DNA from 3 places in the Nocardioides sp. NBC_00850 genome. Region 3 is predicted to be linked to each of the others. Evidence: riboswitches for the same ligand, from Rfam matches in the RefSeq annotation. Region 3 holds a riboswitch; each other region holds the start of a gene.

Region 1 (7,499 bases), 230 kb from region 3:
GACCAGCCAGGACGTGGTCGACACCGCGCTCGTGCTCTGTCTCGCCGACGTGCTCGACCGGGTCGAGGACGAGCTCGCCGCGCAGGCCGCTTCGCTGATCGGTCTCGCCCAGGATCATCGCGCCACGGTGATGTCCGGCCGCACTCTGACCCAGCACGCGGTGCCGATCACCTTCGGGCTCAAGGCCGCGACCTGGCTCTCCGGGCTGAGCGATGCCGCCGAGGCCGTCCGGCGGACGCGTACGTCACTGCCCGCCCAGATCGGTGGCGCGGCCGGAACCCTGGCGGCGGTCGTCGGCCTGGCCCGGCTCCGCGGTCTCGGCGATCCCGTCTCCGCCGCCCAAGAGGCCGCCGAAACCGCGGCGACCACGCTCGGGCTGACCCCGCGGACCCCCTGGCACACCAACCGCGCCCCGCTGACGGCGGCCGCCGACGCGCTGGTCACCGCGGCCGACACCTGGGGCCGGATCGCCACCGACATCACCCTGCTGACCCGCCCGGAGATCGGCGAGCTCGCCGAGCCGGCCGGCGAGGGGCGCGGTGGTTCCTCGACCATGCCGCACAAGTCCAACCCGGTGCTCTCGGTCCTCATCCGCCGCCACGCGCTCGCCGCTCCCCCGCTGGCCTCGACGCTCCACACCGCTGCGGCGACGTACGTCGACGAGCGTCCCGACGGCGCCTGGCACGTCGAGTGGGAGACCCTGCAGACCCTCGCCCGCCGCAGCGCCGTCGCCGCCTCGCAGACCACCGAGCTTCTCGCCGGGCTCCGCGTCGACGCGGCCCGGATGCGTGCCACCGCCGAAGCCGCCGGTGCGGACCTGCTGGCCGAGCAGCGGTCGCTGACCGGTTTCGTCGGTGGCGAGATCCTTGCCGGGACCGAGGCCGCCGCCGGGCTCGACGACTATCTTGGCGCCGCCGACGCCCTCATCGACACGACCGTCGCCCGTGCCCACGAAATCTGGAAGGACCTTTCATGACGCCGAGGATCACCCCTGTCGAGCTGGCCGGAGACCCGAGCAAGCCGCTCCTGGTCGTGGGCCCGTCCCTCGGCACCTCGGTGACCGCGCTCTGGGCCGCGACCGCCGAGCTGCTCGCAGACAGCTTCCACGTCATCGGCTGGGAGCTCCCGGGCCACGGTCACGGCGCCCCCACCACCGGCGCGTTCTCCATGGCCGACCTCGCCGCGGGCGTGCTCGCCTGCGTCGACCGGGTCCTCACCGACCGCGGCGAGCGCCACGGCACCTTCGCCTACGCCGGCGACTCGGTCGGCGGAGCCGTCGGCCTCCAGCTCCTGCTCGACGCACCTTCCCGGGTGAGCGCCGCGGTGCTCACCAACACCGGCGCCAAGATCGGCGAGCCCGAGGGCTGGAACGACCGCGCGAAGACCGTACGCGCCGCCGGCACCGCCTCGCAGATCGCCGGCTCCACCCAGCGCTGGTTCGCCCCCGGCTTCCTCGAGCGCGAGCCCGCCCGGGGCGGCGCCCTGCTCCACTCGCTGCGCGACGCCGACGCGGAGAGCTATGCGCTGGTCTGCGATGCGCTGGCGGCGTACGACGTCCGCGGCCGGCTCGCCGAGATCGCCGCACCGGTCCTGGCGATCGCGGGCGTCGACGACGCCCCGACCCCGCCGGCCTCGCTCGAGGAGATCGCCGTCGGGGTGCGCAACGGGCGGCTCGTCGCCCTCGACGCCGTCGGCCACCTCGCTCCCGCCGAGGCACCTCACGCCGTCGCCAGCCTGATCACCTCCCACGTGACGGCCTCGGACCAGGCCTACGCGGCCGGGATGAACGTACGCCGCCAGGTGCTCGGTGACGACCACGTCGACCGGGCCACCGCCGCGATCACCGACGTCAACCGCGACTATCAGGACCTGATCACGCGCTACGCCTGGGGCACGATCTGGACCCGCCCCGGCCTCGCCCGCCGGGACCGTTCGATCGGCGTGCTCACCGCCCTGGTCGCCGGGCGCCACTTCGAGGAGCTCGAGTTCCACCTCCGCGCGGCGCTCACCAACGGGCTGACCCGCGAGGAGATCATCGAGGTGCTCCTGCAGACCTCGATCTACGTCGGCGTACCCGCCGCCAACACCGCCTTCGCCGTCGCCAACCGGGTCTTGAACGACGGAGCCTGAACGAATGACCGGCCCCGCTGGTTGGATTGGTCCATGAAGCCACATTCCGCGGCCGTCGTTGGCGCCGGGCCCAACGGGCTGGCGGCCGCGATCGTGCTCGCACAGCAGGGCGTGAGCGTCACGGTCCTCGAGGCCGCGGAGACCGTCGGCGGTGGCACGCGCACCGCGGAGCTGACCCTGCCCGGGCTGCGCCACGACATCTGCTCGGCGATCCATCCGCTCGGGGTGGCGTCACCGTTCCTGCGTGAGCTCGAGCTGGATAAGTACGGTCTGACCTGGCGTTACCCCGAGATCGAACTCGCCCATCCCCTCGACGAGGGCGAGACGGCGCTGCTGCACCGCTCCATCGAGAAGACGGCCGCCGGACTGGGCGTCGACGGGCGGCGCTGGGAGCAGGTTTTCGGCCCGGTCGTACGCGACTTCGACTCGATCTCCGACCACGTCCTCGGCCCGATGCTGCGCGTCCCGCGACACCCGTTCCGGATGGCCGCCTTCGGGATGCGGGCCGCGCCGCCGGCCACGGTGCTCGCCCGGGTCTTTCGTGAGGAGCGTGCGAAGGCGCTCTTCGCCGGCTGCGCCGCGCACGCTTTCCAGCCGCTGCACCGCCCTGGCACGGCCGCGGTGGGCGCCATGCTCCTGGTCAGCGGACATCGCTTCGGCTGGCCGGTCGCCGAGGGCGGTTCGCATGCGATCACCCTCGCGATGGCACAGCTTCTCGAGGAGCTCGGCGGCACGGTCGTCACCGGCACCACGGTCCGCGGCCTCGCCGACCTGCCCGAGTCCGATGTCACCTTGTTCGACACCAGCCCCGGAGCCTTCGCCGACATCGCCGGCGACGCTCTCCCCGAACGGCCGCGCCGGGCGATGCGGAGATGGAAGCACGGCCCCGCGGCGTACAAGCTCGATCTGGCCGTCCGCGGCCCGATCCCGTGGCGCGACCCGGATATCGCTCGTGCGGGGACCGTCCATCTCGGCGGGACCCTCGCCGAGGTGGCGACCAGCGAGCGGGAGATCGCGGCCGGCCGGATGCCGGAACGGCCGTTCGTGCTGCTGGGACAGCAGTACGTCGCCGACCCGTCACGCTCGGCCGGCGACCTCAACCCCGTCTGGGCCTACGCCCAGGTCCCGCACGCCTACGAAGGCGAAGCGACCGATGCTGTCCTCGCCCAGATCGAGCGCTTCGCCCCCGGCTTCAGGTCGCAGATCGTCGACACCCACGTCACCACGCCGGCCGACTACGCGGCGTACAACCTCAACTACGTCGGCGGCGACATCGGCACCGGCGCCAACACCCTGCGCCAGCTCATCATCCGCCCCACCCTCGCCACCTACGACACCGGCATCCCCGGGATGTTCCTCTGCTCCGCGGCCACCCCGCCGAGCGCCGGCGTCCACGGCATGTGCGGCTACCACGCCGCCCACCGCGCCCTCCGCCACCTGGCCGCGACGGGGAAACCAGGTGCCGGCGACGTACGTCCTGGCTAACGTCTGGCCCATGCCGCAAGCCCGTCTGCGCACCGAGCGCCTCGACCTGGTCCCGTTGAGCGAGGAGCATCTGCCGTTCCTGGTCGAGCTCAACTCGGACCCGGTGGTGCTCCGCCATCTGTTCACCCGCGCGCTCAGGCCGGAGGAGACCGAGGAGCGGATGCACAAGTGGATCCGGGTGGCGAAGGAGACGGAGGCGCTGGGCAAGTGGATCGGATTCTCGGGCGGTGAGGCCGTCGGGCTCTACATGTTCGAGCCGCCCGACAACCCGCCGCGCACCGATGCCGCCGAGCTCGGCTACCGGCTCCCGCAGCGCCACTGGCGCAAGGGGTTCGCGAAGGAGGGCTCGCTCGAGCTGCTCCGTCACGGTTTCGAGGAGCTCGGGATCGATCGGGTGATCGCGCAGACGATGGCGGTCAACGAGGCCTCCCGGGCGACGATGGTGTCGGTCGGGATGAGCTTCGTACGCTCCTTCCACGAGGACTTCGCGGAACCGCTCGCCGGGCACGCCGACGGAGAGGTCGAGTACGAGATCACCCGCGAGACCTGGCTCGCGCGCCGCGCGGGGTAGGCTGCGAGCACGCTCGTGGCGCAGGAACCCGGTGAGAGTCCGGGGCGGTTCCGCCACTGTGACGTCCGTACAGCTTCTGGGCACGGACACAGCCAGACACTGGCCGCGGGCTATCCGACCGATCGACGGGGCGAGAACCCCTAGGAGGAACTCGGCATGGCCGACTCTGCACGCGTACGCATCGCCCTTCTGTCCACCTCGGACACCGACCTGCTCTCGGCCCGTGCCAGCGGCGCCGACTACGCCTGGGCGAACCCGTCGCGGGCGACCGACCTCGAGCAGGTCGTGGCCGATGCCGACCTGGTCGTCTTCCGGCTCCTCGGCTCGCCCACCGATCTGTGGGACGGTCTGAGCGCCGTCAAGGAGCGCGGCACCCCGGTCGTGGTCCTCGGTGGTGAGCAGCAGCCGAGCGCCGAGCTGATGGAGCACTCCACCGTCCCGATGGGTGTCGCCGCCGAGGCGCACCGCTATCTCGCCGAGGGTGGGCCGGGCAACCTCGCCCAGCTGCACGCGTTCCTCTCCGACACGGTCCTGCTGACCGGCTTCGGGTTCGAGCCTCCGGCGACCGTCCCCGCCTGGGGCTTCGCGGAGCGGCCCGGACAGGCCGATGAGACTCTCCCGCGCATCGGGGTGCTCTACTACCGAGCCCACGAGACCAGCGGGAACACCGCGTTCGCCCACGCGCTGGCCGACGCCATCGACGCGACCGGCGCGGCCACCGGCGTACCCGTCTTCGCGGGTTCGCTGCGCTCGGCCCCCGACGACCTCTACGAGGCGCTCGGCACCCTCGACGCACTGATCGTGACCGTGCTCGCGGCCGGCGGCTCGGTGCCCGCCTCGGCCAGCGCCGGTGGCGAGGACGAGGCCTGGGACGTGGAGCGGATGGCGGCGCTGGACATCCCGGTGCTCCAGGGCCTGTGCCTGACCAGCTCGCGCGCGGAGTGGGAGGCCTCCGACGACGGCGTCACGCCGCTCGACTCGGCCAACCAGATCGCGATCCCCGAGTTCGACGGGCGGATCATCACCGCCCCCTTCTCCTTCAAGGAGCTCGACGAGCAGGGTCTCCCCCACTACGTCGCCGACCCCGAGCGCACCGAGCGGGTCGCCCGGATCGCGGTCAATCACGCGCGCCTGCGGCACACGCCCAACCCGGACAAGCGCCTCGCCCTGGTGCTCTCCGCCTACCCCACCAAGCACTCCCGGATCGGCAACGCGGTCGGCCTGGACACCCCGGTCTCCGCGATCCGGATGCTGCGCCGGCTCCGCGAGGAGGGCTACGACCTGGGGCAGGACAACGAGGTCGTACGCATCATCGATGGCCTCGACGACACAGAGGCCGGCGATGCGCTGATCCACGCACTGATCGCGGCCGGCGGCCAGGACGAGGAGTGGCTGACCAACGCGCAGCTCACCGACGCCCACGTACGCATCTCCAAGGCCGACTACGACGAGTGGACCACGGATCTCCCTGCTGACCTGCGCGAACAGATGGTCGAGACATGGGGACCGACGCCGGGCAAGCTCTTCGTCAACGACAACAACGAGCTCGTCCTGGCCACGCTCCAGGCCGGCAACATCGTCATCCTGATCCAGCCGCCGCGCGGGTTCGGCGAGAACCCGGTCGCGATCTACCACGACCCGGACCTGCCGCCGTCGCACCACTACCTCGGTGCCTATCGCTGGCTCGAGCACGGCTTCCGGGCCGACGCCGTCGTGCACCTCGGCAAGCACGGCTCGATGGAGTGGCTGCCCGGCAAGAACGCCGCGCTCTCGGCGTCCTGCGGACCGGATGCGGCCATCGGCAACATGCCGCTGATCTACCCGTTCCTGGTCAACGACCCCGGCGAGGGTGCCCAGGCGAAGCGCCGGGCGCACGCCACGATCATCGACCACCTGGTGCCACCGATGGCACGAGCGGAGTCCTACGGCGACATCGCGCGGCTGGAGGGGCTGATGGAGGAGTACGACCGGATCTCCTCCATGGACCCGGCCAAGCTGCCCGCCATCCGCGGCGAGATCTGGCAGCTGATGAAGGCCGCCGAGCTCCACCGCGACCTCGGCATGGAGGAGCGGCCCGAGGACGACGACTTCGACGACTTCATGCTCCACATCGACGGCTGGCTCTGCGAGATCAAGGACGCCCAGATCCGCGACGGCCTGCACATCCTGGGCGCCGCGCCCGAGGGTGAGGCGCGGGTCAACCTGGTGCTCTCGATCCTGCGTGCGGCGCAGGTGTGGGGCGGCGTCGGCGGTGCCGTGCCCGGGCTGCGGGCGGCGCTCGGGCTCAAGGAGGGCGCCGACACCCGGGCGGTCGACGAGATCGAGACCCAGGCGAAGGATCTGGTGCAGCGGATGGACGCGGCCGGCTGGGATCCGGCGGTCGCCGAGACGCTCCACGACGACCCCGCCGTGCGGCAGGTGCTCGTCTTCGCCGCCGAGCAGGTGGTGCCGCGGCTGAACGGGACGACCGACGAGCTGTCCGCCGTCCTGCACGCGCTGGACGGTGGCTTCGTCCCCGCGGGGCCGTCGGGCTCGCCGCTGCGGGGGCTCGTCAACGTACTTCCCACCGGGCGCAACTTCTACACCGTCGACCCGCGCGCGGTGCCGTCGCGGCTGGCGTGGCAGACCGGGCAGGCGATGGCCGACTCGCTGCTGCAGCGCTACCTTGACGAGACCGGCGACTACCCGACATCGGTCGGGCTATCCGTCTGGGGCACGTCCGCGATGCGTACGTCCGGAGACGATGTCGCCGAGGTGCTCGCGCTGCTCGGGGTGCGCCCCGAGTGGGACGAGGCCTCCCGCCGCATCACGCACCTCGCCGTCATCTCGCTCGAAGAGCTGGGCAGGCCCCGGATCGACGTGACCGTACGCATCTCCGGGTTCTTCCGCGACGCGTTCCCGCACGTGGTCTCGATGCTCGATGACGCGGTCCGGATGGTGGCCGGCCTCGACGAGCCGGACACCGACAACTTCGTCCGCGCGCACACCCTCGAGGACCTCGCCGATCACGGCGACCAGCGCCGCGCGACGTCCCGGATCTTCGGCTCCAAGCCGGGTTCGTACGGTGCCGGGATCCTGCAGGTGATCGAGGCGGGCAACTGGCGCTCCGACCAGGACCTCGCCGACGTCTATGCGGCATGGGGCGGCTTCGCCTACGGCCGCGACCTCGACGGCGCCCCGGCGGCCGACGACATGCGCGCCAACTACCGCCGGATCAAGGTCGCCGCCAAGAACGTCGACTCCGCCGAGCACGACATCGCCGACTCCGACGACTACTTCCAGTACCACGGCGGCATGGTCGCGACCGTCCGCG
Region 2 (7,499 bases), 240 kb from region 3:
GCCTACGAGACCAGCAGATCGAGTACGTCCCCTCGGCCGCCTCCTTCGTCCTGGCCCGCCCGGGCGCCGGAGTCCGTGAGGCCCTGCGCGAGCAGGGCATCGCCGTACGCCGCGCCGACACCTTCCCCGGCCTGGGCCCGGACTGGGTGCGGATCGCGGTACGCCCCGAGGGCCCGACCGACCAGCTCCTGGCCGTGCTGAGCCAGACCCGGGCAGCGTCGTGAGCCCGCGGGCGGTCGGGCTCCTGGCCGGCTTCGCGCTGGACCGCCTGCTCGGGGACCCGCGGCGATACCACCCGGTCGCCGGCTTCGGCTCGGTCGCGATGAAGGCGGAGCGCGCCTGGTACGCGGACGACCGGGCCCGAGGCGTCCTCCACACCGCGACGCTGGTCGGCGGAGCGGTGGCCCTCGGCGCCGCCGCGGAGCGGCTCGCCCCAGGCCGGATCGGCACGACCCTGGTGACCGCGGCCGCGACCTGGGCAGTCTTGGGCGGCCGCTCGCTGGAGCGGGAGGCGCTCGCCGTCCACGCCCACCTCGACCGCGACGACCTCCCCGCCGCGCGGCAGCGGCTGACCCACCTCGTCGGCCGCGACACCGAGGAGCTCGACGCCTCCGAGGTCTCCCGGGCGGTGGTCGAGAGCGTCGCCGAGAACACCTCCGACGCCGTGGTCGCACCGCTGGTGTGGGGCGCCGTCGCGGGCGTACCCGGCCTGCTCGGCTACCGCGCCGCCAACACCCTGGACGCGATGGTCGGGCACCACAACGACCGCTACGAGCACTTCGGCTGGGCCAGCGCCCGCCTCGACGACCTGCTCAATCTGCCCGGCTCCCGCCTCTCCGGCCTGCTCACGCTGGTCGCCGCGCCGTCGCGGGCCAGGCAGGCGTGGGAGGCCTGGCGCCGCGACGCCGCGCGCCACCCGAGCCCGAACGCCGGCGTCGTCGAGGCGTCCTTCGCGGGCGCTCTCGACATCCGACTGGGCGGAACGAACCGCTACTACGGCAACCGGATCGAGCACCGCGCGGTGATGGGCGACGGCCGCGACGCCGCCCCCGCCGACGTCGTCAGTGCCACCACGCTGGCCCGCCGGGTCGGCATCGGCGCGGCCCTGGTCGCGGCGGCGTACGCGGTGGTCGTTCAGCGCTCCTGACGGAACGCCCGGGCCAGGACCGCGGGCGGTGCCTCAGCGATGCCCGGTCCGCCGGCGCGGGTCCACTGGGCCAGCGCGTCGGCCACCCTCGCCGAGCCGGCCCTGGCGACCCAGACCGGCCGCGCGCCGCGCTGCCGGCCCTCGGGTGAGGGGCCGACCACCACGACGTCGGCCCGCTCGCAGGGGCCGAGGCAGTCGGCGACACGTACGGTCGCCGACTCCCCGGCAGCTGCGTTCAGCGTGGTGAGCACGGCCGCATGGTCCACCCCGGGCGACTTCCGCTCCGTCCCGCAGCAGCATCCGCGGCAGACCGTGAGCGTCGGCCGCCCGGCCGCCTCGCTCATCCTTCGCAGGCCGCGCAGTCAGGGCCGTTCTCGATGGCGCAGACCTCGGCGTCGCTCCAGTCGTCCCAGGTCAGGTCGTCGATGGCGTCGGTGGTGGTCGGGGTCTCGTTCATGGTCATGCCTCTCCGTCGAAGGAATCAGGGGAATCAGTTGGTGCGGGTCTGCTTGCTGGCCTGGATGCCGGCCCGTGAGCGCAGGTAGTACAGGCTCTTGATGTTCGGGTCGAGCAGGGCGAGCTTGTGGATCTTGCTGATGTACTGCGGGGTCGCGTCGGCCTGGAAGAACAGGTTGAGCGACTGGGCCTGGTCGATGTAGACCTGCCGGTCCGAGGCGCGGGCGAGCAGGATCTCCTGGTCGATCTCGTAGCCCGTCTTGAAGACGTCCTTCTCGTGCTCGTCGAGCCAGTCGACGTGCTGGACCGAACCGCCGTGGTCGACGATGTCGTCGATGTGCGCCTGGTCGTAGACCCCGCGCTCCTCCATCACCTCGACGAGGTTCTGGTTGGCCCGCGGCATCTCGCCGGCCGAGGTGGTCTGGTTCCAGACGTTGGCGACGTACGGCTCGATGCCCTGGCTGGTGCCGCCGACGATCACCGCGGTGCTCATCGTCGGGGCGATCGCCATCAGGTGGGAGTTGCGCCGCCCGACGCACCACTCCGGGATGCCCGCGACCGAGCCCATCCACCGCGACGCGGCGTCGGCGTGCGACGAGATCCGCTCGAAGATGTCCTTGTTGAGCGCCGCGGCCTTGTCCGACTCGAACGGCACCCGCTGCTTCTGCAGGTAGTCGTGGTAGCCCATCACGCCCAGCCCCAGGCTGCGGGCCTTCTCGGTGTAGCGCACCGCCCGCTCCAGGCCGCGGATGGTGCGGGCCTTGCGCAGGAACGCCTCGGCGACCGCGTCGAGGAAGACGGTCGCGACGTACGCCGTGTCCTGGTCCTTCCACTCGTCGTAGGTCGAGAGGTTCAGCGAGGAGAGCACGCAGGTGTAGGAGTGGTCCTCGTCGCTGAACAGGGTGATCTCCGAGCACAGGTTGGAGGCCTTGTTGGCCAGCCCGTTGGCACGGTAGGACTCGGTCTGGGCGGCGTTGACGGTGTCGACCTTCCAGATGTAGCCCTTGCCCAGGACCACCCGGATCTTCAGCACTCGCTGGTAGCGCTCCAGGGCGTCCTTGTCGCCGGCCAGCATCCGGTCGATGAACGCCTGGCTGAAGATCCAGCCGATGTTCTTGTTGGCGGGCTCGCGGAAGATCAGGTCGGCGAGCTCGAAGAAGTCCGGGTGGTCCACCGGGAGGTAGCCCGCCCAGGAGCCACGGCGGGTGGCGCCCTGGCTGATCTGGTTGGTCATCTCCACGAAGTTGCAGAAGACCGGGACCACGCCGTTGGCCTTGCCGTTGTCGCTGAACTTCGCGCCACGGGGCCGGACGTCACCGAGGTACGCCGAGGTGCCGAACCCGTTCTGGGAGAGGATCGCCGCCTCCTTGAGGGTCTCGTAGAAGCCCCAGACAGAGTCCTCGACGTACGATCCCTCGCACGAGACGGGCAGACCCCGGTCGGTGCCGAGGTTGGACAGCACCGGTGTCGACGGGGAGAGCCAGCCGTTCCAGATGGCCTCGAAGAACCGCTCCGTCCAGGAGACGCCGTCCTCGCGGGGGTACATCTCGTCGGCGAGGTCGCCGGCGGTGCTGGCGATGGTCTCGTAGCGCTCCCGGACGCTCTGGTCGGCGACGGTGTACTTGGCCTTGAACATGGCGTAGCCCGCCGTGGTCATGAAGGCGGGCACGACGCCCTCGGCCTGCAGGGCCTTGCGCTCGGCGGAGAGCGCCTCCCAGTTGTTGTTGCTCATTAGAAGCTGAACTCCGTCTCGCCGATGTTGCGGTTGTATTCGTTGCCGGTGACCTGGAAGAAGTCGTGGAACTGGGTGCCGTTGATGCCGCTGTAGAACCATTCGGCGATCGGGTTGGCCTCGACGTTGAACAGCGGCTCCATCCGCATGTTCTCCAGGGTCATGTCGATGCGGGACCTCACGAAGGTCTCCAGGTCGGCCTGGTCGATGCCCGCGATCGGCCCGTGGTCGAAGAGCATCTCCACGATCCGGGCCTCGTGGGCGTAGAGGTGCTCGGCGACGCCACGGACCCTCGCGAAGAGGTCGTCGCGCTCGGCCTCGAACTTGTCGTCCGGGACGGTGGCGGCGTACTCGTCGAGAGTGGTGTTGAACAGCCAGGCGCCGCCGGTGGCGTGCAGGTTCTCGTCGCGGGCGGAGAAGTTGATGCCGCTGATCACGTTCTGCAGCAGGTTCTTCCCGCCGGACTGGAAGTGCTTGAGGAAGGCGAAGTTGGAGTAGAGGACGCAGTTCTCCATCAACGTGAAGACGCTCAGCGCGTAGAGCAGGTCCTCGTCGGCGATCGCGTCCCACACGAACTGGATCCGCTCGGCCAGCACCGGGTCGTTCTTGTAGGAGTCATAGAACTCCTCGGTGTCGATCATCAGCACCTTGTTGAGCTTCGCGTAGAACGGCGCGTGCATGTTCAGCTCGGCGAACGAGAAGGCGTTGGCCATCATCTGGACCTCCGGACGCGGGAACGCGTGGAAGATCCGGTCGCCCCACACCTCGCCGCCGAGGATCAGCTCGTAGATGGTGAACAGCTTCAGCGTCGTCTTGACCGCCGCCTGCTCGGCGTCGGTCATGTTGACCAGGAAGTCCTGCTTGTCGTTCTCGACCGGGATCTCCTCGGCGGTCCAGAAGATGCTCCGCTGCTTCTTGGCCAGGTCCTCGGCCATCGGATAGTCGAAGACGTACGCCGACTTCTCGGTGCGGATCGGTAGACCCTCGGTGTCGATCAAGCCCCATGCCCCTTGCTCACGCAGGCCCCCGGCCCGCTGGATGTCTCGTGCATCCGTGCCGGGGCAGGGAGGACGGCGGCAGCGCGCCGGGCGGACCCGGTCACGTGGTGCTCGCTCGATCCCCTGACCTTCCCTCGAGGTCGCGGACCCCACCATGAGGTGGGCACTGGCAGGTCTTCGGACTCGTGGGCGTCATCGTGCTCGGTCCTAGTGGCCGTCGCTTCCCAGGAGCCGGCTTGCTCCCAGTGCTTCGTGACGGCGGTCGTTCCCACTCACCGCTGCGGGGCAGTCCCGGACTCACACCGGGTTCCCTCTTGCCTCTCCCGCCCCGTCGCCGAGGTGGGAGAACCAGCTGCGAGGACCACTATATGCGGGAATTACACCAATGCAACTTCCTAGATCTTGTGTTCCGCCGTGTCGCCGGAAACTTCCCCGACACCGTCCCTGCGGCCCGTGCTAGCCTCTGCGCCGAGTCGAACGCATCCTGATGGATGCCAGGGAACTCCGGTGTGAATCCGGGACTGGCGCGCAGCGGTGAGGGCGACGGTGACGCTAGGCAGCCACTGGGGACCGGGTCCCTGGGAAGGCGGCGTCACCGGGTGAACCCGAGTCCGAAAACCTGTCGGCTCAGATGTACGTCACGGCCCTCGCGACCAGGGTCCAGAGGACCTGAGAGGCCGATCGCCGTGGAAACGCCGTCCCGCGAGACCCTGAGCCCGCGCGAGACCCTGAGCCCGCGCCGTGCCCGTGACCGGAGACGACGAGTCCCGTTCGTGCCGCTGGTGACTGCGCTGCTGCTCGCCTCGGCGCTCAGCGCCGTCGCGTCCCTGGCCTTCGGGTCCGAGCGGATACCGATCGGTGAGGTCATCGCGGCGGTCGGCGACCGGCTCCAGGGCGACGCCCCGGGGAAGTGGGACGTGATCGTGTGGGAGCTGCGCGTCCCCAGGGCGCTGATGGCGCTCGCCGTAGGCGCCGGCCTGGCCGTCGCCGGTGCGGGCATGCAGACCCTGGTCCGTAACCCGCTCGCCGACCCGTTCCTCCTCGGCATCAGCTCGGGCGCCTCGGTGGGAGCGACGGCGGCGATCACCACCGGGGCGCTGGGCGGCCTCGGCATCTATGCGGTCTCCGGCGGCGCGCTGCTCGGGGCGGTCGGCTCGGCCATGCTGGTGTGGCTGGTGGCCACCGCGCAGGGCGGGTTGACCCCGATCCGGTTGGTGCTCTCGGGTGTCGTGCTCTCCTCGGGGCTCTCCGCGATCGCCTCGTTCCTGGTCTTCATGAGCGATGATCCGCGCGCGGCGGACTCGGTGATGTTCTGGATGCTCGGCAGCGTCGGTGGCGCCAGCTGGGAGAAGCTGTGGCTGCCCGCGATCCTCAGTCTCGTCCTGGGGCTCGCAATGCTGGCGCTGCACCGTTGGCTGGACGCGCTGGCCGCCGGCCCCGAGACCGCCGCGGCGCTCGGCGTGGACGTCGCGGCGCTGCGTACGACTCTGTTCGTCGCGCTGGCCGTGCTGGTCGGGGTCCTGGTCGCGGTCAGCGGTGGGATCGGGTTCGTCGGGCTGATCGTGCCGCACGCGGCCCGGCTGCTCGTGGGCGCCCAGCACCGGGTGGTGCTCCCGGTCGCGGCCCTGGGCGGCGGGGTGTTCCTGCTGTGGGTCGACGTGCTCGCCCGGCTGGTGGCCCGGCCGCAGGAGATCCCGTTGGGCGTGGTCACCGGCGTCGTCGGCGCGCCGCTCTTCCTGCTGCTGCTCGGGCGCGGTCAGTACCGGTTCGGCGGTGACCGATGAGCGACTTCCAGCCCGCGCTGCGGCTGCGTGGGGTCGCCGCCAGGCTGGGCGAGCGCGAGGTGCTTCGCGATGTCGATCTGGACGTGCCGGTGGGCACCCGCCTCGGGATCGTCGGTGTGAACGGCGTGGGCAAGTCGACCCTGCTGCGCATCCTCGCCGGGGTGCTGCGGCCCAGCGCCGGGCACGCCTACCTCGCCGATGACTCCGCCGAACTCCGCGAGACCACCCGGATCGGCTCGCGTGAACGCGCCTGCCGGATGGCATACGTCCCCCAGGAGGAGGTCGTCTCTGCCGAGCTGCTCGTCGGTGAGATGGTGGCGCTGGGCCGGGTACCCCGCACCCGGCCCTGGTCCCGAGGCGGTCGGCAGGAGCGTGAGATCGTCCGGGCGGCTCTCCATGCCGTCGGCCTCGCCGACCGCATCGACGACCCGTGCGACCGGCTCTCCGGCGGCGAGCGGCGCCGGGCGGTGATGGCCCGGGGCCTCGCCCAGGAGTGCCCGGTGATGCTCCTGGACGAGCCCACCAACCATCTCGACGTCGCCTGGCAGCTGCGCCTGCTTCAAAGCGTCGCCGACCGGACCGAGACCCTGGTCGCGACCATCCACGACCTCGACCTGGCGCTGCGCTCCTTCGACCGGCTCGCGGTCCTCGGCCGCCCACAGGACGGCGATCCCGCCGGCGATCCACAGAGTGGCCCGGCGACCGTCGTGGCCTATGGCCCGCCTGCCGAGGTCCTCGACACCATCCGCGTCGAGCACCACTTCGGCGTCGGCTCGGTCCAGGTGCCGCATCCACATCTGGACCAGCCCCACCTTCTCATCCACCCTCGGAAGGACCGATCGGCATGACCCAGCGCATCACCAGCCCCGTACGCCCCGGCCTCGTCTGCCTCGCCGCGCTCGCGCTCGGCACCACGATCCTCACGGCCTGCGGCGCGGAGAAGGCGGCCGTCGACGAGGCGGGGGAGGGCGCGATCACCGTCGAGAACTGCGGTGAGGAGCTTACGGTCGACGAGCCGGTGACCGAGCTGTACGCGTACGACGGCGGGATCATCTCGATCGCCCTGGCGGTCGGCGCCCGCGAGGAGCTCGTCGCCGTCACCGGTCTGGCCCGCGACCAGCAGCTGCTTGAGCTCGCCTACCCCGAGGACCGGGTTGACGAGCTGGAGATCGTGGGTGAAGACCACCCGACGTTGGAGACGGTCCTGGCCCTCGACCCGCAGATGATGTTCGCGGGCTGGGGCTACGGGTTCAGCGAGTCGCGCAACCTGGTGCCCGAGATGGTGCAGGAGCGGGGCATCGACACCTACCTGCTCAGTGAGACCTGCCGCCAGGAGGACGGCGACCGCGGCACCATGGAGGCCTGGACGGCGCTGCGTACCG
Region 3 (7,499 bases):
AGTCCCTGGTCATCAGGGTGCGCTGCCACCACGGCTTCGCGTGGGCGGCGTACGTCCTCGTCGGTGCCTTCTCGGCAAGGAGGCTCATGAATCTTCCCTCTCTGCGAGGAGCTTGTCGTGCTGACGGCGGGCGAAGTAGCGGTCCAGGACGATCGCGCCGATGATCAGCGCACCGACGACGGCCTGCTGCCAGAAGTCAGGGATGCCCAGGACCGGGAGCGCCCGGTTGATGGTGGTGAGGAGGTACGCCCCCAGGGCTGCCCCGAGGACGGTGCCGCTGCCGCCGAAGATGGCCACGCCACCGACGACCGCGGCGCCGACTGCCTCGAGCTCGATGCCCTGGCCGACACCGGAGCTGATGGTGCCGTAGCGGGAGACGTACAGGATCCCGGCGAGGCCGGCGAGCGCCCCAGAGGTGGCGAACGCCTGCAGGACCCGGCGCTTGTCGCGCAGCCCGTAGAGGGTGGCGGCGTCGGGGTCGGAGCCGATCGCGTAGAACTCACGGCCGACGCGGGTCGAGCGCATCAGGTAGATGGCGACGGCCAGCAGCGCGAACGAGATCCAGGCGAGGTTGGGGATGAACAGGAACGATCCGGTGCCGAAGTCGAGCAGCCCGGGCGGGATGTCGGAGGCGTTGATCCGGTCGCTACCGGCCCACTCGAGCATGATCCCGCGGTAGACGTAGAGCGTGCCGAGGGTGATGACCAGCGCCGGCACCTTGGCGAAGGCGACCAGCGCCCCGTTGATCAGGCCGAGTACGGCGCCCGCGGCGACGGCGATCAGGACGACCACGATCACCGGGAGCCCGGTGTCGAGGAAGAGCCGCCCTGCGAGGTACGCCGTGAGCCCGAGGGTCGAGCCGACGCTGAGGTCGACGTTGCGGGTGACGATCACCATCGCCTGGCCGATCGCCAGGCACACGAGGATCGCGGGGGTCAGGGTGAGGTCGCGCCAACCGTCCGTGCTGAACAGGAAGTTGGGGTTCACCGCCGTGGTCACCACGAGCAGCGCGACGAAGGCGACGGCGATGCCGGTCTCGCGCTGCTTCAGGAGCCAGGTCAGCCGGTTGGCTGCTCGGTGGCGTGGCTGCGGCGCGGCCGGGGCAGGCGCGTCGAGCGTGGTGGTCATGATGCCTCGCTGACGTTCAGGGTGGTGGAGTGGTGGGCCGTCGCCGCGCGCATGACGGCCTCGGGGGTCGCCTCCGCGCGGCTCAGCTCGGCCGTCTGGTGGCCCTCGCTGAGGACGATCACGCGGTCGGCCATACCGAGCACCTCGGGGAGCTCGGAGGAGATCATCAGGATCCCGAGACCCTCCTGGGCGAGGGTCGAGAGCAGGCGGTGGACCTCGGACTTGGTGCCGACGTCGATGCCTCGGGTGGGCTCGTCGATGATCAGCACCTTGGGCCGGGTCGAGAGCCACTTGGCCAGGACGACCTTCTGCTGATTGCCGCCCGAGAGCGTGCCGGCCAAGGTGTCGAGCGTCGCGGCCTTGACCTCCAGCCGGGCGGCCCAGTCGGCGGCCGAGCGGTTCTCGATGCCGGTGCTGATCAGCCCGGTGCGGGCGAGCCGGCCGCTCGTCGGGAGAGTGATGTTGCGCGAGATCGGTGCGTCCAGGACGAGACCGTGCTGGCGGCGGTCCTCGGGGACGAACGCCAGCCCCATCTCGATCGCTCGTCTCGGGTCACCCGGCGGGACCGGCCGGCCCTCGAGGGTGACCTCGCCGCTCTCGTAGGGGTCGACGCCGAAGATCGCCTGCGCGACCTCGCTGCGCCCGGCTCCGACGAGGCCGGCCAGGCCGACGATCTCGCCCTCGCGGACGGTGAGGCTGATGTCCTGGAACAGGCCGGTGCGGGTGAGGCCCTTGACCTCGAGCAGGGGCTTGCCGACGGTGGCCTCGAGCTTCGGGTAGAGGTCGGAGACCTCGCGCCCGACGAGCCGCTGGACGATCTCGTCCTCGGTGACCGCCGAGATGGGGTCGGTGGAGATGTAGGCGCCGTCGCGCATCACCGTGATCGTGTCGCAGAGCGCGAACACCTCATCGAAGCGGTGCGAGATGAAGACGACGGCGCAGCCCTGGTCGCGCAGCGTGCGTGCCACACTCATCAGCCGCTCGACCTCGTTGCCCGACAGGGCGGCGGTCGGCTCGTCCATGATCAGGACCTTGGCGTCGAGCGAGAGCGCCTTGGCGATCTCGATCAGCTGCTGGTCGGCGATCGAGAGACCCTCGGTCGGACGGTCGGGCTCGATCGGGACACCCAGCCTGGCGAAGAGCTCGACGACCTCGGTGCGCATCGCGGCGCGGTCGATCTTGCCCCAGCGGTTGGTCGGCTGGCGTCCCATGAAGATGTTCTCGGTGACCGAGAGGTCGGGGAAGAGGGTCGGCTCCTGGTAGATGACCGCGACCCCGGCCTGCTTGGCGTCGGCGGTGTTGCGGAAGTCGACCTGTTCCCCGGAGAGCAGGTAGTCGCCGGCGTCGCGGCGGTAGAGCCCGGCGACGATCTTGACCAGGGTCGACTTCCCGGCACCGTTCTCCCCCACGAGCGCGTGGATGGATCCGGCCTCGACCCGGAGGCTTCCGGACCGGAGGGCGCGTACGGGGCCGAACGACTTGGCCACGTCCCGCAGCTCCAGTGCGGCGGGTGTGTCCGGCATGGGCAGCTCCTCGAATTGAAAGGTTTCAAGCCTGGTTTACGCTAGTGATGGCAATCACATACGTCAACACTCTGAGGCCGCTAATTTGAGCGAGATCCGGACTTTGTCATCAGACCGCGTCGGCGCCCGCCCACATCCAGCCGGGAATCCCGCCGCGTCAGACGGCGTTCAAAGCTCCATGCACGCACTCTGGGTATGGGCACATCCGCACGCGTCATCACTCAACGGACGGCTGCGCGAGGTCGGCATGAAGGCGCTCGGCGCGGCCGGCTGGAGCGTCGACGAGATCGACCTCTATCGAGAAGGTTTCAATCCACTTCTGGTGGAGCGGGGCGAGGCCGACGTACGCCGCCACCAGGACCGGCTGCGGGAGGCCGATCTGCTCGTCGTGCAGTTTCCGCTGTGGTGGTATTCGGTGCCGGCCATCCTCAAGGGCTGGATCGACCGGGTCTTCGAGTCGGGGTTCGCCTTCGACGTACCGGATCCGGAGACCGGCAAGCCGCTCAAGTACGGCAAGGGCGGACTGGTCGGCAAGCGCGCGCTGACGATCGTCACCGCCGGTGACCGGTCCGCGACCCTGGGTCCGCGCGGGATCAGCGGCGACATCGAGGACGTCCTGTGGCCGTTGCTGCACGGCACGTTCTGGTACACCGGGATGGACCCGCTGCGCCCGCACCTGATCACCGACACCGACACCATCGACGCCCAGGTGATGGCCCGGATCGAGTCCGACCTGAGCGTACGTCTCGAGGGCGTGATGACGGAGCCGCGGATCGACTACCGGCCGATGGCCGAGGAGCACTACGACCACACGATCAGGCTCCACGACTCGGTCGCGCCCGGGAAGGACGGGCTGAGCGCCCATCGCGAGGGCTGAGGTCGTGCCCCCTAGGGGCGGAGCCGCCTGCTACGGTCTTGGAGCCAGCCGCTCGGGACGTAGTCCCGGCACGGGAACCCGGTGAGAGTCCGGGACTGACGCGCAGCGGTGTGGGTGACGGACGGGACACTGTGCCACTGGGCCCTCGGGCCTGGGAAGGCGTCTCGCGCCGGTCGATCCCGAGTCCGAAGACCTGCTGGCCCTGCAGCAGACCGCTGCCGGTCAGGACGGGCGACGCGCACCAGCCCGCGACCCGCTCGAGGACCGACGTGCACCCCTCCCGCACCATCCGAACGTTCACCGCGAGCACCGTCCTGGTGCTCTGCTCCGCGCTGGCCGGCTGCGCCGCCGACCAGTCCTCCGGCGCACAGCAGGCGGCCGCGGACACCGCAGGCTTCCCGCTCACCCTGACCAACTGCGGGCGCGAGATCACCCTCGAGGCACCGCCCGAGCGCGTCGTCTCGCTCAACCAGGGCTCCACCGAGATCCTGCTCTCGCTCGGTCTCGCCGACCGGATGGCCGGCACCGCGACCTGGACCGACCCGGTGCTCGGCTCGCTGGCCGCGGACAACGAGCAGGTGCCCCGGCTGGCCGAGAACGCGCCCTCCTACGAGCGCGTCCTGGAGGCCGAGCCGGACTTCGTCACGGCCTCCTTCATCAGCACCCTGGGTGAGGGCGGGGTGACCACACCCGAGGACCTGGGGAAGCTCGGCGTGGGCTCGTATCTCTCCCCCGCCGAGTGCCTCAAAGACAACGAGGGCGATGACGACGGCACCCGCCACGACCCCCTCGAGATCGACACGATCTTCCAGGAGATCACCGATCTGGCGCGGATCTTCGGCGTCCCCGAGCGGGGCGAGGAGCTCGTCGCCGACCTGACGAAGCGGCTGGCGACCGCCCGGACCGAGGCACCGGCGGGCGAGGTGAGCGCGATGTACTGGTTCGCCAACTCCGAGTCGCCCTATCTGGCCGGCTGCTGCGGCGGCCCGGGGATCATCGGCCGCACCCTCGGCGTCGAGAACGTCTTCGACGACACCACCGATGAGTGGCCGCAGATCAACTGGGAGACCGTCGCCGAGCGCGACCCCGATGTCATCGTCGTCGGTGACCTGACCCGCAAGAGCCAGACCGCCGAGACCGCCCGCGCCAAGATCGACTATCTGAAGAGCAACCCGGTCACCGCGCGGATGGAGGCGGTCCGGAACGATCGCTTCGTGACGCTCTCCGGAGCCGAGCTCAATCCCTCGATCCGCACCGTCTACGCGGTCGAGAACGTCGCGGACCAGCTGGCCGATCTAGACCTCCGCTGATGCCCGTACGCCTCCCCCGCGCCGGCGTCCTGCTGGTGGCGCCGCTGGTGGTGCTGGCCTCGGTCGCCGGCGCCATCACCGTCGGGCCCTCCGACCTGAGCGTCGCCGACGTCTACGGCGTCGTGGCCGACCGGGCCGGGCTCGGGCTCTCCGACCTGACCCTGCTCCAGCAGAGCATCGTGTGGGACCTGCGGCTGCCGCGTACGTTGCTGGCGGGGATCTGCGGGGCCGGACTGGCGATCTGCGGAGTGATCCTGCAGTCGCTGCTGCGCAACCCGCTCGCCGACCCGTTCGTGCTCGGCATCTCCTCGGGAGCCTCCACCGGGGCGGTCGCGGTCGTCGTGCTGGGCATCGGGTCGGGCGCGATCGGTCTCTCCACCGGGGCGTTCGCGGGCGCGCTCGTCTCGTTCGCGCTCGTGCTGCTGCTGGCCTCGCTCGCCGGCGGCACCACCGACCGGCTCGTGCTGGCTGGCATCGCCGCCACCCAGCTCTTCTCGGCACTCACGTCCTTCATCGTGTTCACCTCGGCCGACGCCGAACAGACGCGTGGGGTGCTCTTCTGGCTGCTCGGGTCGCTCTCCTCGGCGAGCTGGACCGACGTACTCGTCTGTGGGGTGATCGTGCTCGGCGGGCTGCTCTGCTGTGTCGCGGGCGCCGGGTGGCTGGACGCGTTCGCGTTCGGCAACGATGCGGCGGCCTCGCTCGGCGTCGACGTCACGCGCATCCGGGCCGCGCTCCTCGTGCTCACGGCGCTGATGACGGCCGTCATCGTCTCCACGTCCGGGGCGATCGGCTTCGTCGGGCTGGTCCTGCCCCACCTCGCCCGCGCGCTGGTCGGGGTCGGGCACCGGCTGCTGCTCCCGGCCACCGCGCTGCTCGGCGCGATCTTCCTGATCTGGGTCGACACCGCGGCCCGGACGGTGATCGATCCCGAGGAGCTGCCGGTCGGGGTGGCGACCGCGCTGGTCGGGGTGCCGGCCTTCGCGCTGGTGCTGCTGAGGGCGCGCCGATGACCGCGCTGGAGGCTGGCCGGGTCCACTGGGCTCCCCGTGGCCGGCTCGTCGTCGACGAGGTGTCCCTGCAGGTCGAGGACGGCACCACCGTCGGACTGCTGGGTCCCAACGGGTCCGGGAAGTCCTCGCTGATCCGGATCCTGGCCGGGCTCCGGCCGCCGGACTCCGGTGACGTCCTGCTCGACGGCAGCCCGCTCGCCGGCATGTCCCGGCGCCGGCTGGCCCGCCGGCTCGCGGTCGTCGAGCAGGAGCCGGCGACCAGCCAGGATCTCCGCGTACGCGACGTCGTCGCGCTCGGCCGGATCCCCCACCGCCCGTCCTGGGCCCCCGACGGCGCCCACGACCGCGCCGTCGTCGAGGAGGCCGCCACCCACGCCGGCATCGCCGACCGCCTCGACCAGCGCTTCTCGACCCTGTCGGGCGGTGAGCGGCAACGTACGCAGATCGCTCGCGCCCTCGCCCAGGAGCCGGAGATCCTGCTCCTGGACGAGCCGACGAACCACCTCGACGTACGCCACCAGCTCGCCCTACTCTCACTGGTCCGCCGGATGCCCACGACCTGCCTCGTCGCCCTGCACGATCTGAACCTCGCCGCCGCCTACTGCGACCAGGTCTTCGTGCTGTCCGAGGGCCGCGTCGTGGCCGGCGGACCGCCCGCGCAGGTCCTCACCGAGACCCTCATCGCCGAGGTCTACGGCGTACGGGCCCGGGTCCACCACGACGACGGCGTCGTCATCCGCTTCCTCGGCCCGGCGTGACGAAGGACCGCTACGCTTGAGCCTCCGGACGGAGGAACCCGTGAAGAGACTCGGCATCACGGCAGGGATCGTCGCCCTCGCCCTTCTGGCCGTCGCGTGCGGTGACGGCAGTGGCGACCGCGACACCGGCGGCAGCCCCGCGGGCGGCGACGAGCTCAGCGCGGCGGACGCGACGGCGTACGACGAATGCTTCGACGCGACCTGCGAGGTCCTCGTCGAGAAGGGCACCGAGATCGAGCTCGACCCAGACCTGGAGTGGGAAGCCACCCCAGGTCTGGGAGCGAGCAGCTGGCAGCTGGCCACCATCACGGACCTCAGCGACACCGAGGTCGGCTTGACGCTCTCCGCAGCGGACGCCTCGAGCACGGGCGGAATGGCCACGATCCTTCCCGTCGGGGACGGCAAGACCTACTACCTCAAGGGCATGACCGCGAAGGTTCTCGACGCCTCCGGAGGGCAGGCCGTCCTGTCACTGAACTGGTCCAACGACTGAGGTCACTCAGAGCTGGGAGTCGTAGACGCGTACGTAGTCCACGACCATGCTCTGCGGGAACTGGGTCGTGCCGTCGGGGTTGCCGGGCCAGTTGCCGCCGACGGCGACGTTGAGGATGAAGAAGAACGGCTGGTCGAAGACCCAGGGGTTGGCGCCGGTGTTGGCCGTGGTGAAGGTCTGGTAGGCGACCCCGTCGACGGACCAGGTGATCGAGCCGGGCTGCCAGTCGATGGCGAAGGTGTGGAAGGTGTCGGCGAAGGACCAGCCCTGCGGGTGCATGTACTGACCGGTGATGCCGTTGCCGCCGGAGTATCCCGGGCCGTGCAGGGTGCCGTGGACCAGGTGAGGCTCGTAGCCGACGTTCTCCATGATGTCGATCTCGCCGGCGTTCGGCCAC

What was found. Region 3 has a riboswitch for cobalamin ahead of OH802_RS13690 (ABC transporter substrate-binding protein). Riboswitches for the same ligand answer to the same signal wherever they lie in the genome.
Region 1: it holds a riboswitch for cobalamin, as region 3 does, so the genes downstream of both, OH802_RS12575 (cobaltochelatase subunit CobN) here and OH802_RS13690 (ABC transporter substrate-binding protein) in region 3, are expected to answer to the same signal.
Region 2: it holds a riboswitch for cobalamin, as region 3 does, so the genes downstream of both, OH802_RS12525 (FecCD family ABC transporter permease) here and OH802_RS13690 (ABC transporter substrate-binding protein) in region 3, are expected to answer to the same signal.

What each region holds. Positions count from the first base shown of each region.
Region 1 covers NZ_CP108845.1:2,564,658-2,572,156, reverse strand. Annotated here, with positions in the region: gene OH802_RS12595 (lyase family protein) at 1-976, shown strand, start outside; gene OH802_RS12590 (alpha/beta fold hydrolase) at 973-2,130, shown strand; gene OH802_RS12585 (phytoene desaturase family protein) at 2,164-3,615, shown strand; gene OH802_RS12580 (GNAT family N-acetyltransferase) at 3,626-4,186, shown strand; cobalamin riboswitch at 4,164-4,309, shown strand; gene OH802_RS12575 (cobaltochelatase subunit CobN) at 4,343-7,499, shown strand, end outside.
Region 2 covers NZ_CP108845.1:2,550,120-2,557,618, forward strand. Annotated here, with positions in the region: gene OH802_RS12495 (cobyrinate a,c-diamide synthase) at 1-224, shown strand, start outside; gene OH802_RS12500 (cobalamin biosynthesis protein) at 221-1,147, shown strand; gene OH802_RS12505 (hypothetical protein) at 1,135-1,398, opposite strand; gene OH802_RS12510 (hypothetical protein) at 1,488-1,610, opposite strand; gene OH802_RS12515 (ribonucleotide reductase N-terminal alpha domain-containing protein) at 1,638-3,335, opposite strand; gene OH802_RS12520 (ribonucleotide-diphosphate reductase subunit beta) at 3,335-4,333, opposite strand; cobalamin riboswitch at 4,484-4,701, opposite strand; cobalamin riboswitch at 4,791-4,975, shown strand; gene OH802_RS12525 (FecCD family ABC transporter permease) at 5,107-6,117, shown strand; gene OH802_RS12530 (ABC transporter ATP-binding protein) at 6,114-6,965, shown strand; gene OH802_RS12535 (ABC transporter substrate-binding protein) at 6,962-7,499, shown strand, end outside.
Region 3 covers NZ_CP108845.1:2,792,574-2,800,072, reverse strand. Annotated here, with positions in the region: gene OH802_RS13710 (ABC transporter permease) at 1-88, opposite strand, end outside; gene OH802_RS13705 (ABC transporter permease) at 85-1,128, opposite strand; gene OH802_RS13700 (sugar ABC transporter ATP-binding protein) at 1,125-2,651, opposite strand; gene OH802_RS13695 (NAD(P)H-dependent oxidoreductase) at 2,830-3,528, shown strand; cobalamin riboswitch at 3,557-3,744, shown strand; gene OH802_RS13690 (ABC transporter substrate-binding protein) at 3,798-4,838, shown strand; gene OH802_RS13685 (FecCD family ABC transporter permease) at 4,838-5,851, shown strand; gene OH802_RS13680 (ABC transporter ATP-binding protein) at 5,848-6,609, shown strand; gene OH802_RS13675 (hypothetical protein) at 6,650-7,102, shown strand; gene OH802_RS13670 (family 16 glycosylhydrolase) at 7,109-7,499, opposite strand, start outside.